Regions from separate parts of the Halioglobus sp. D3-4 genome, predicted to be linked through region 2. Evidence: predicted binding sites of a transcription regulator. Region 2 holds the regulator's gene; the other holds the start of a gene.
What was found. The regulator FNR, encoded in region 2, switches genes on or off when oxygen is low (the NO sensors DNR and NnrR bind a similar motif). The targets are predictions, from matches to a motif close to TTGATNNNNATCAA.
Positions count from the first base shown of each region.

Region 1: a site for FNR is predicted at 2,623-2,636, ahead of AC0L6S_RS07845 (cation-translocating P-type ATPase). Genes of this name have one in related genera too.

Region 1 covers NZ_CM147907.1:1,801,550-1,805,809, reverse strand. The annotation lists gene prsT (XrtA/PEP-CTERM system TPR-repeat protein PrsT) at 1-2,557, shown strand, start outside; gene AC0L6S_RS07845 (cation-translocating P-type ATPase) at 2,715-4,260, shown strand, end outside.
Region 2 covers NZ_CM147907.1:1,533,503-1,537,762, reverse strand. The annotation lists gene ccoO (cytochrome-c oxidase, cbb3-type subunit II) at 1-250, opposite strand, end outside; gene ccoN (cytochrome-c oxidase, cbb3-type subunit I) at 261-1,700, opposite strand; gene AC0L6S_RS06670 (Yip1 family protein) at 1,760-2,362, opposite strand; gene fnr (fumarate/nitrate reduction transcriptional regulator Fnr) at 2,482-3,237, opposite strand; gene hemN (oxygen-independent coproporphyrinogen III oxidase) at 3,309-4,260, opposite strand, start outside.

The sequences.
Region 1 (4,260 bases), 270 kb from region 2:
GGCCTTATTATTGGGGGCTGATATTAATCTGGTGCTGCCAATTTACGGTCAATCGTTGTTGCTGCAGGAGAATGTCGAAAAGCTGATGGAGATCGAGCGGGTATCCGATAGTTTTACAACGGAAACCCAATTCGAATGGGCATTGATGAAAGGGCAGGGCTATTTGCTGCAGGGCGAGCCGGAACTCGCGCGCAGTGAGTTTGAGCGCGCGGCAATCATCCTTCCCAACAACGTCCGCTCCAATAATACGATCGCCGTTATCTATATGAACAGCAGCATGATTGAAGATGCTCGTGCCCTGATAGAAAAGTCACTGGCACTCGATGCCGAAAATGCCAAGACATGGCAGCTGCGCGGCGAGCTGGCATTCAGGGAGAAAGACTATGACAAAGCGCTTGAATACGCGCTGACCGGCTTCGAGCTCGACCCGGAGGATATCAGGATACAGCGCTCGCTAGCGCAGGTGTATATGCAACTTGGCGACAGGGCGAAGACAAAAGAGTACCTGGATAAGATTCTGGAGCAATCTCCGGAAGATCCGGCCGCGACACTTATCAGTGCCATATTATTGATCGGAGACGGTGATTCTGAGCTGGGCGACTCCATGTTAGCCGACCTCAGTAGCAAACTGGCGCGCTTTGATGACGGACAGAGTCAGTCGGACGACTCCATGATGTTCATTCGCGCGTCTGCAGAGTATGTACAGGGCAACGACGAGAACGCCAGTGCGCTGCTTAATGCCTATTTGCTGAAGAATAAATCCGACCTCGCGGCCACGCGATTACTTGCCGACATCTACATTCGCAACAGTGAGATCAGGCGGGCGACGGAACTCCTCAGTAGCCGGGAGGCGGAAATAGCGAATGACCCGGGGTTGTCCATTCAGCTATTGAGTCTCTATACCCACACAGGTGATACCTACAGGGCAAAAGAGCTGTTGCAAAAATTGCAGCTGAATGGTGTTGGAGACAACCCCTATGTTGTCATGCTGGAGGCAGAACTCATTCGCTCCACAGGGGAACTGCAGGAGGCCTTGAATCTGCTGGACGCGCAGGAGTTTACCGAGGCTGAGCCACTTGGCTACGGTTTGTTGCGTGGTGTACTGCAGTTGGCACTGGGTAGAACCGACGCTGCACAGGAAACGGTGATCCAGCTGCAGACCTCCTTCCCGGACAATGTGCGCGTCAATAATTTTGCGGCGGTAACGTATCTGACACTCGGCAACCTGGATGAAGCGCAGCGCTATATCGAAAAAGCACAGCAGCTGGCGCCCGCTGATCCCGACGCGCGTTTTAACCAGGCTATGCTGTACAAGAAGCGCGGGGATCTGGCTGCGTCGAGTAAAGTGCTCAAAGGCATCATTGAGCAAATGCCCAGCAATACCAAAGCACTGATACTGATGGCGAGAATCGCTTATTTGCAGGGCAGGTATGATGAAGCCATCGAATGGAGCGACAAGGTGTATGCCTACGACAGCGTGTCGGTTGGGTCCCGAGAACTGCAATTGGAGATCTACTCCCAGACAGGAAATTGGGAGGCCGCCAAGTTTATCGTAGAGAAACTGGTGAGTGAGCATCCCTTCAACGTAGACTATCTGCTGCGTCAGGCGACTATTGCGATGCAAATGGAGGAAGACGAACTTGCGCAGAATACCCTCAGCCGACTGTATCCCATGTGGAAACACGATCCGCAGAAAATGCGTGAACTGGCGGCAATCTACGTGCGTTTTGACAACCCGGAGGCGGCGCGCAAAGCGTTGCAACAGGGATTAACACTGGAGCCAGAATCCTACGCGTTGAGGCTTGATTTGGCGCGCCTGGATTTTTCAGACGGAGAAGTAGAGCGTGCACAAACTATCGCTGAAACACTGCAGAGCGAATTTGGCCCGCGCACCGGCAGTTCGCTACTGCTCGGTGATATCGCACTGGATCGCGGCGAGCCGGAAGTCGCCCGGGACTGTTTTTTGACAGCGTTTCAACTGGATACAAACAACATTGATGCCATTGCCCGGCTTTATGAATTGAGTTCGCAGGGCATTGACGCCAGTGAATTCACTGAGGTGATGACCGCAACGTTAAAAAAGTCTTCTCTCCCTGTGCTGGCGGTGAGGCTGGTCGCCGACAGCTATCTGAGTCAGGGTAAACTCGCGGAGGCAGCACGGTACTATGAGAAGTTGCTCGACCTGGAGGCGTACTCCAACGATCCTGCTATCCTGAACAATCTGGCGAACATTTATGCCGAGGAAGATCTCGACAAGGCGCTGGTCGTGGCGCGCAAAGGGTTGGCTGCTGCTGGAGAGAACAGCGCCGCACTGCTTGATACCGTAGGTTGGATTCTGGCGCGCAAGGGCGAGAACAAGGAGGCGTTGTCCTATTTGCGCAAAGCCTACTCGCAGAAATCAACAGACCCTGAAATACGCTATCACCTCGGCGTGACACTGTTGGCGTTGGGGCGCACGGCAGAAGCAGAGAAAGAGTTGAAGGCGGCCGTAAACAGTGGCGAGGCGTTCGCTGGCCGTGAAGAAGCACAGCGTCTTGTTACCGCAGGATTGAAGTAAGGGTTGGTCATCGAAGTTGGCGGGATAACCATCTCGTCGCCAAGCTCTGGCGTTCCGGCAAATATTTGATACAAATTAATGTTGTCTAGCCTGCGCCGATTACCATAAAGACTTTCTGAGTCGGTAATCGGGTTGTCGTCAGGCTGGAATGCAGGGTATGAAAGAGTTAAATACTGGATCGAACTGGCACAGTTCGCCTGCCGAGCTTGTGCTCGAAGAATTGCAAACCTCCGTCCATGGCTTGACGGAGACCGAGGCAGAAGCGCGCCTCGGCGCACACGGGCCTAACCGCCTGCCACAGGCAGCGCGACGCTCTGCATTCATACGCTTCCTGCTGCATTTTCACAATATCCTGATTTATGTGCTGATTGGCTCTGCCGCTATAACAGCACTGCTTGGTCATTGGATTGATACCGGAGTCATACTAACTGTGGTGATCGTCAATGCCATTATCGGCTTCATCCAGGAAGGCAAGGCCGAGCAGGCCATGGAAGCCATTCGACATATGCTGGCACCGCGTGCCAGTGTGATTCGCAGTGGCGAGCGTATCTCTATCGAGGGTGAGCAATTGGTTCCCGGCGATATCGTGCTGCTGGAGGCAGGTGATAAAGTCCCAGCCGATCTGCGCCTGCTTACTACTCACAGCACATCCGTACAGGAAGCCATCTTAACCGGTGAGTCTGTCGCGGTGGAGAAACAGACCCAGGCAGTAGCCGGGAATTCGCCATTGGGGGATCGGTCGTGCATGGCGTTCTCAGGCACCCTGGTAATTGGTGGCCAGTGTAAGGGCGTGGTGGTCGCGACAGGCTCGGCGACAGAAATCGGGCGTATCAGCGGATTGCTGTCAGAAGTACAAACCCTGACAACGCCGCTGGTGGCGCAGATGGGCACTTTCGCCAAGTGGCTGACGGTGATGATTCTGGTGGTAGCTGCCATCCTGCTCGCCTTCGGTCATTTTGTCGCGCATTACGATTTAACCGAGATGTTTATGGCTGTGGTGGGCTTGTCTGTCGCTGCCATTCCGGAGGGGTTGCCGGCGGTGCTCACCATTACCCTGGCGATCGGCGTTCAGGCAATGGCGCGTCGCAACGCAATAGTGCGGCGCCTGCCCGCCATTGAAACCCTGGGTTCGGTTTCGGTGATATGCACGGATAAAACTGGGACCCTGACGCGCAATGAAATGATGGTGGCGTCGGTAGTTACGCAGAGCCATCTGTTTGGTTTGCAGGGTAATGGCTATGAGCCCAAAGGTGCACTGACCCTGGATAGCGCTGAAGTATCCCACGCAGAGCACTCTGTGCTGGAGGAGCTCGCCCGGGCAGCGGTACTGTGTAACGATGCGACCTTGCGTAGCCAGCAGGATGCCTGGGTTGTGGAAGGGGATCCCATGGAGGGTGCGCTGCTGGCCTGTGCCGGGAAAATGGATATGAATGCCGCCGCCGAGCAAAAACGCTGGGGCCGTACAGACGCGATTCCCTTTGACGCCAGACACCGCTTCATGGCGACGTTAAACCACGATCATGAAGGGCAGGCGTTTATATTTGTCAAAGGTGCGCCGGAACAAATCCTGACGATGTGCGCCGATCAGCGTGCTGCCGATGGTACCACCGAACCGTTGGGCACCGATTTCTGGAACGCGCGCGCGGAATCAGTGGCTGCGCAGGGTCAACGTATACTGGCCTTTGCCGTCAGGCGAGTGCCGC
Region 2 (4,260 bases):
GCCCATAGCGCTCAGTCTCCGCGCGCAGGGGGCGGATCATCTGCGAGTGGCAGTTGTTGCAGCCCTCGCGGATATAGATGTCGCGGCCTTCCAGTTCCAACGCCGGAAGTGGTTTGAGGCCAGCGATCGGCTCATGCGTTTCCTTGGCAAACATCAACGGTACCAGTTCCACCAGCGTGCCAAAACTCAGTGCCACCAGCGTCAGTATGATCATCAGGCCGACATTTTTTTCGATTGCATCATGCTTCATGATCTACTCCTTACGCCGCGTTCGCTGTTGCGGGTGCAGCCAGGGGCTCCACGTCCCGCCGGCTTGTCATATAGACGTTATAGGCCATCACCAGCATGCCGCTGAAGAATATGGCACCGCCGATAAAGCGCACTACATAGCCCGGATAGCTGGCCGCGACGGCCTCTACAAAGCTGTAGGTCAGTGTGCCGTCCTGGTTATAGGCGCGCCACATCAGGCCCTGCAGGATACCGTTCACCCACATGGATACGATATAGAGCACTGTGCCGATGGTTGCCATCCAGAAGTGCGTGTTGATCAGCGATACGCTGTACATTCGCTCCTTCGCGAACAGGATGGGTATCAAGTGGTAGATGGAACCGATGGATATCATCGCCACCCAGCCCAGCGCACCGGAGTGCACATGCCCGATAGTCCAGTCTGTGTAGTGCGACAGGGCGTTCACCGTGCGGATCGACATCATCGGGCCTTCGAACGTCGACATACCGTAGAAGGAGAGGCTCACCACCAGGAAGCGCAGGATGGGGTCGGTGCGCAGTTTGTCCCAGGCGCCGGACAGCGTCATCATGCCGTTGATCATGCCACCCCATGACGGTGCCAGAAGTATGATGGACATCACCATGCCCAGGCTCTGAGCCCAATCGGGCAGTGCGGTATAGTGGAGGTGGTGCGGGCCGGCCCAGATGTATACGGCGACCAGTGCCCAGAAGTGGACGATACTCAGGCGGTAGGAATATACCGGCCGATCAGCCTGCTTGGGCACGAAGTAGTACATCATCCCCAGAAATCCCGCAGTCAGGAAGAAACCGACGGCGTTGTGCCCATACCACCACTGCACCATCGCATCCACTGTACCGGCATAGACCGAGTAGGACTTGGTCATGTCGACGGGGATTTCCATACTGTTGATGATATGCAGTACTGCAACGGCGAGGATATAGGCACCGAGGAACCAGTTCGCGACATAGATGTGCGAGGTTTTCCTCTTCATGATGGTGCCGAAGAAGACAATCGCATAGACCACCCAGACCACCGCAATGAGGATATCAATCGGCCATTCGAGCTCAGCGTACTCCTTGCTGGTGGTGATACCCATGGGCAGGGTAATCGCCGCAGCAACAATGACAAGTTGCCAGCCCCAGAATGTAAAGGCCGCCAGGCCATCGGACATCAGCCGCGTCTGGCAGGTGCGTTGCACGATGTAATAGGAGGTTGCAAACAGCGCCGACCCGCCGAACGCAAAAATAACGGCGTTGGTGTGTAGCGGTCGCAGTCTGCCGAAGTGCAGCCACGGCTGGTCGAAGTTCAGGGCAGGCCAAGCCAACTGCGCTGCAATCAGCACACCTACCAACATGCCGACAATACCCCAAACCACCGTCATGACGGCGAACTGGCGCACCACCTTGTAGTTGTATGTGGGGTGTTCCAGTGCAGTGTTGAGCTCGCTCATGGTTCTATTCCAATATAAAAAGTATGCAAGGTAGTGGCAGCGCTATCCGTAGCGCCCGCTCAATCGGTAAACGCCGGTGCGGCGCCGAAATCCCAGAGGATCACAGAACCGACCATCAAACAGATCAGAATGACCAGTGCGATGGCCAAAACAGCGCTGGAAAACAGAAAGCCGCGCTCCTCGGGGATTTTCATCACAATGGGTATTCCAAGATACATCAGGTACACCGACCAGCTGACAGCGACGACGCCGATCAGCATATCCAGCCACAGCACCGGGTAGAAACCGACCGCGCCAGCGAGAAACAGCGGCGTAGCCGTCAGGCCAATAATCGCGATGCCCCGCACAGTACTGGATTCCGCCCCGTAGGTGGCCGCCATCCAGTGCACGAAATAACCAATGATCGCGACACACGCGAGCATGGTCAGGTAAAAGAGGATACATATCTGGCGAGCGCTTTCACGTGTCAGGCGTATGGTTTCGCCGTGATCGCCGACTGTCCAGCCTATTTCTGTGGTGCCGTAATACCATGCAACAGCGGGCAGTATTGCGAGCAGGCACGGGTAGAGAAGCAGAGTACGCAGGGTATTCTCACTCATTGCGGCAACGGTGTGCCACTGTGTAGTGGGCCTGACCAATAAACCAAAGGTATGCTGAATCATTGGGGGCAGATCTCCCTCGTTGGAGTTTTTATTTGACGACAATGCCGTTTTGTTCTACCGAGTAACATCGGTATTTGGTGCGGGCAGAGTTGATTGAGAAGCGTGGTTTGCATGTGTACTCAGTTGGCTACATTCGCCATAGCTCGCATGGCCTGGGCATCAAGGATTTCGATCTCCTTGTTATCGACACGAAGAATCGCCAGCTTCTGCATGCGGCTGAAAACACGGCTCACGGTCTCTACTGTCAATCCCAGATAGTTGCCGATATCGACCCGTGACATCGGCAGGCGGAAATGGGTAGCGCTCAACTTGCGGCGCGCATTGCGAGTGGAGATGCTGAGCAACAGGGCCGCGACACGTTCATCGGCGGAATTTTTGCTAAGTAGTGTGATTAACACCTGATCTTCAGTGATTCTCTGGCTCATCAGTTGGAAAAAGTGGTGCTGCAGGTTTGGCATCAGGGTGCTGAGCCTGGACAGGGAGCTGAACGGGATTTCGCACACGGCAGAAGTTTCCAGTGTTCTTGCCGATGAATCGTGCACATTCTTACTGATGCCATCCATGCCGACGATTTCGCCCGGAAAGTAGAACCCCGTGACTTGCTCGCGGCCGTCATCGGTTGTCTTGTAGGCTTTTAGCGTGCCGGAGCGCACGGCGTACACAGATTGAAATTCGTCGCCCTCACGGTACAGGTGTTGCCCCTTCTGCAATGGTTTGCTGCGCTGGATAATATCGTCCAATTGAACGATGTCGTCATCTTCCAGGGTGAGGGGCAGGCATATACTGTTGAGACGGCAGTTTCCGCAGTTCACCCGGTACTCGTGCTGGCAGGGTATGAACTCTTCATCGGCTGGAGTTGAGATGTTGGAAGTCATCGGGCTTTTCCCTACATAGCGTAGGGGCGAGTATAGAGGATTTCCAGTGTAGGCTAAACTATCCATAGTCGTTAAATTGTCGCCGAAAAGGTTTTTGCAGAAGCGTCGATTACCCGGGTATCCAGATAGGCATCAAACAGCATGCATATATTGCGCAGGAAGGGTCTACCGAGTTCCGTTATCAGGATTTCATCGGAGCCTATCTGCAGCAGGCCGTCCGTTTCCATTTGGCGCATCCTGTCGATTTCGCGCCGGAACCTCGCGTTAAAGTCGACGCCAAAGCAGCGATTGCACTCGGTAATGTCCAGCTTGAGTTCACAGATCAGGCTCATGATGATAAACCGTCGTAGTTTGTCCTCACGGCTTACTTTAAAACCGCGGTACGCGGTGGGCCTGCCCTGATCAATCGCCTCGTAGTAAGCGGCGAGGTCGCGCTCATTCTGCAGGTAGAAATCACCCAACTGGCTGATCGCGGAAACCCCGAGCCCCAACATATCTTCGGCGATATTGAGCGAATAGCCCTGAAAATTACGCTGCAAACGTCCTTCGCGCTGCGCGATGGCCAGCTCGTCCTCAGGCAATACATAGTGATCCATGCCGATATGGAGATAACCAGCATCCTGCAGCCGCTGGCTGATAATACATTGCATCAGTAACTTCTCATCCGGTGTTGGCAGGGCCAATCGGTCTATCGCGCGCTGGCTGCTGAAGCGTTGCGGCATATGGGCATAGTTGTAGCAGGCGATGCGATCAGGCTTCAGGCCAATAACCTTTTCCAGCGTATCACCTATGGTTTCGCGGCTCTGATGGGGCAGGCCATAAATCAGATCAAAGCTCAATGAGCGAAAGTTGTTGTAGCGAACGTTCTCAACTAATGGCGCAACCTGTTCGTAAGGCTGAATGCGATTGATTGCTTTTTGCACGAGGGGATCAAAATCCTGTATCCCGAGGCTGATGCGATTGAAACCCAGGCCCTTGAGCAGAGCGATGGTATCGAAGTCCGTTACTCTGGGGTCGATCTCA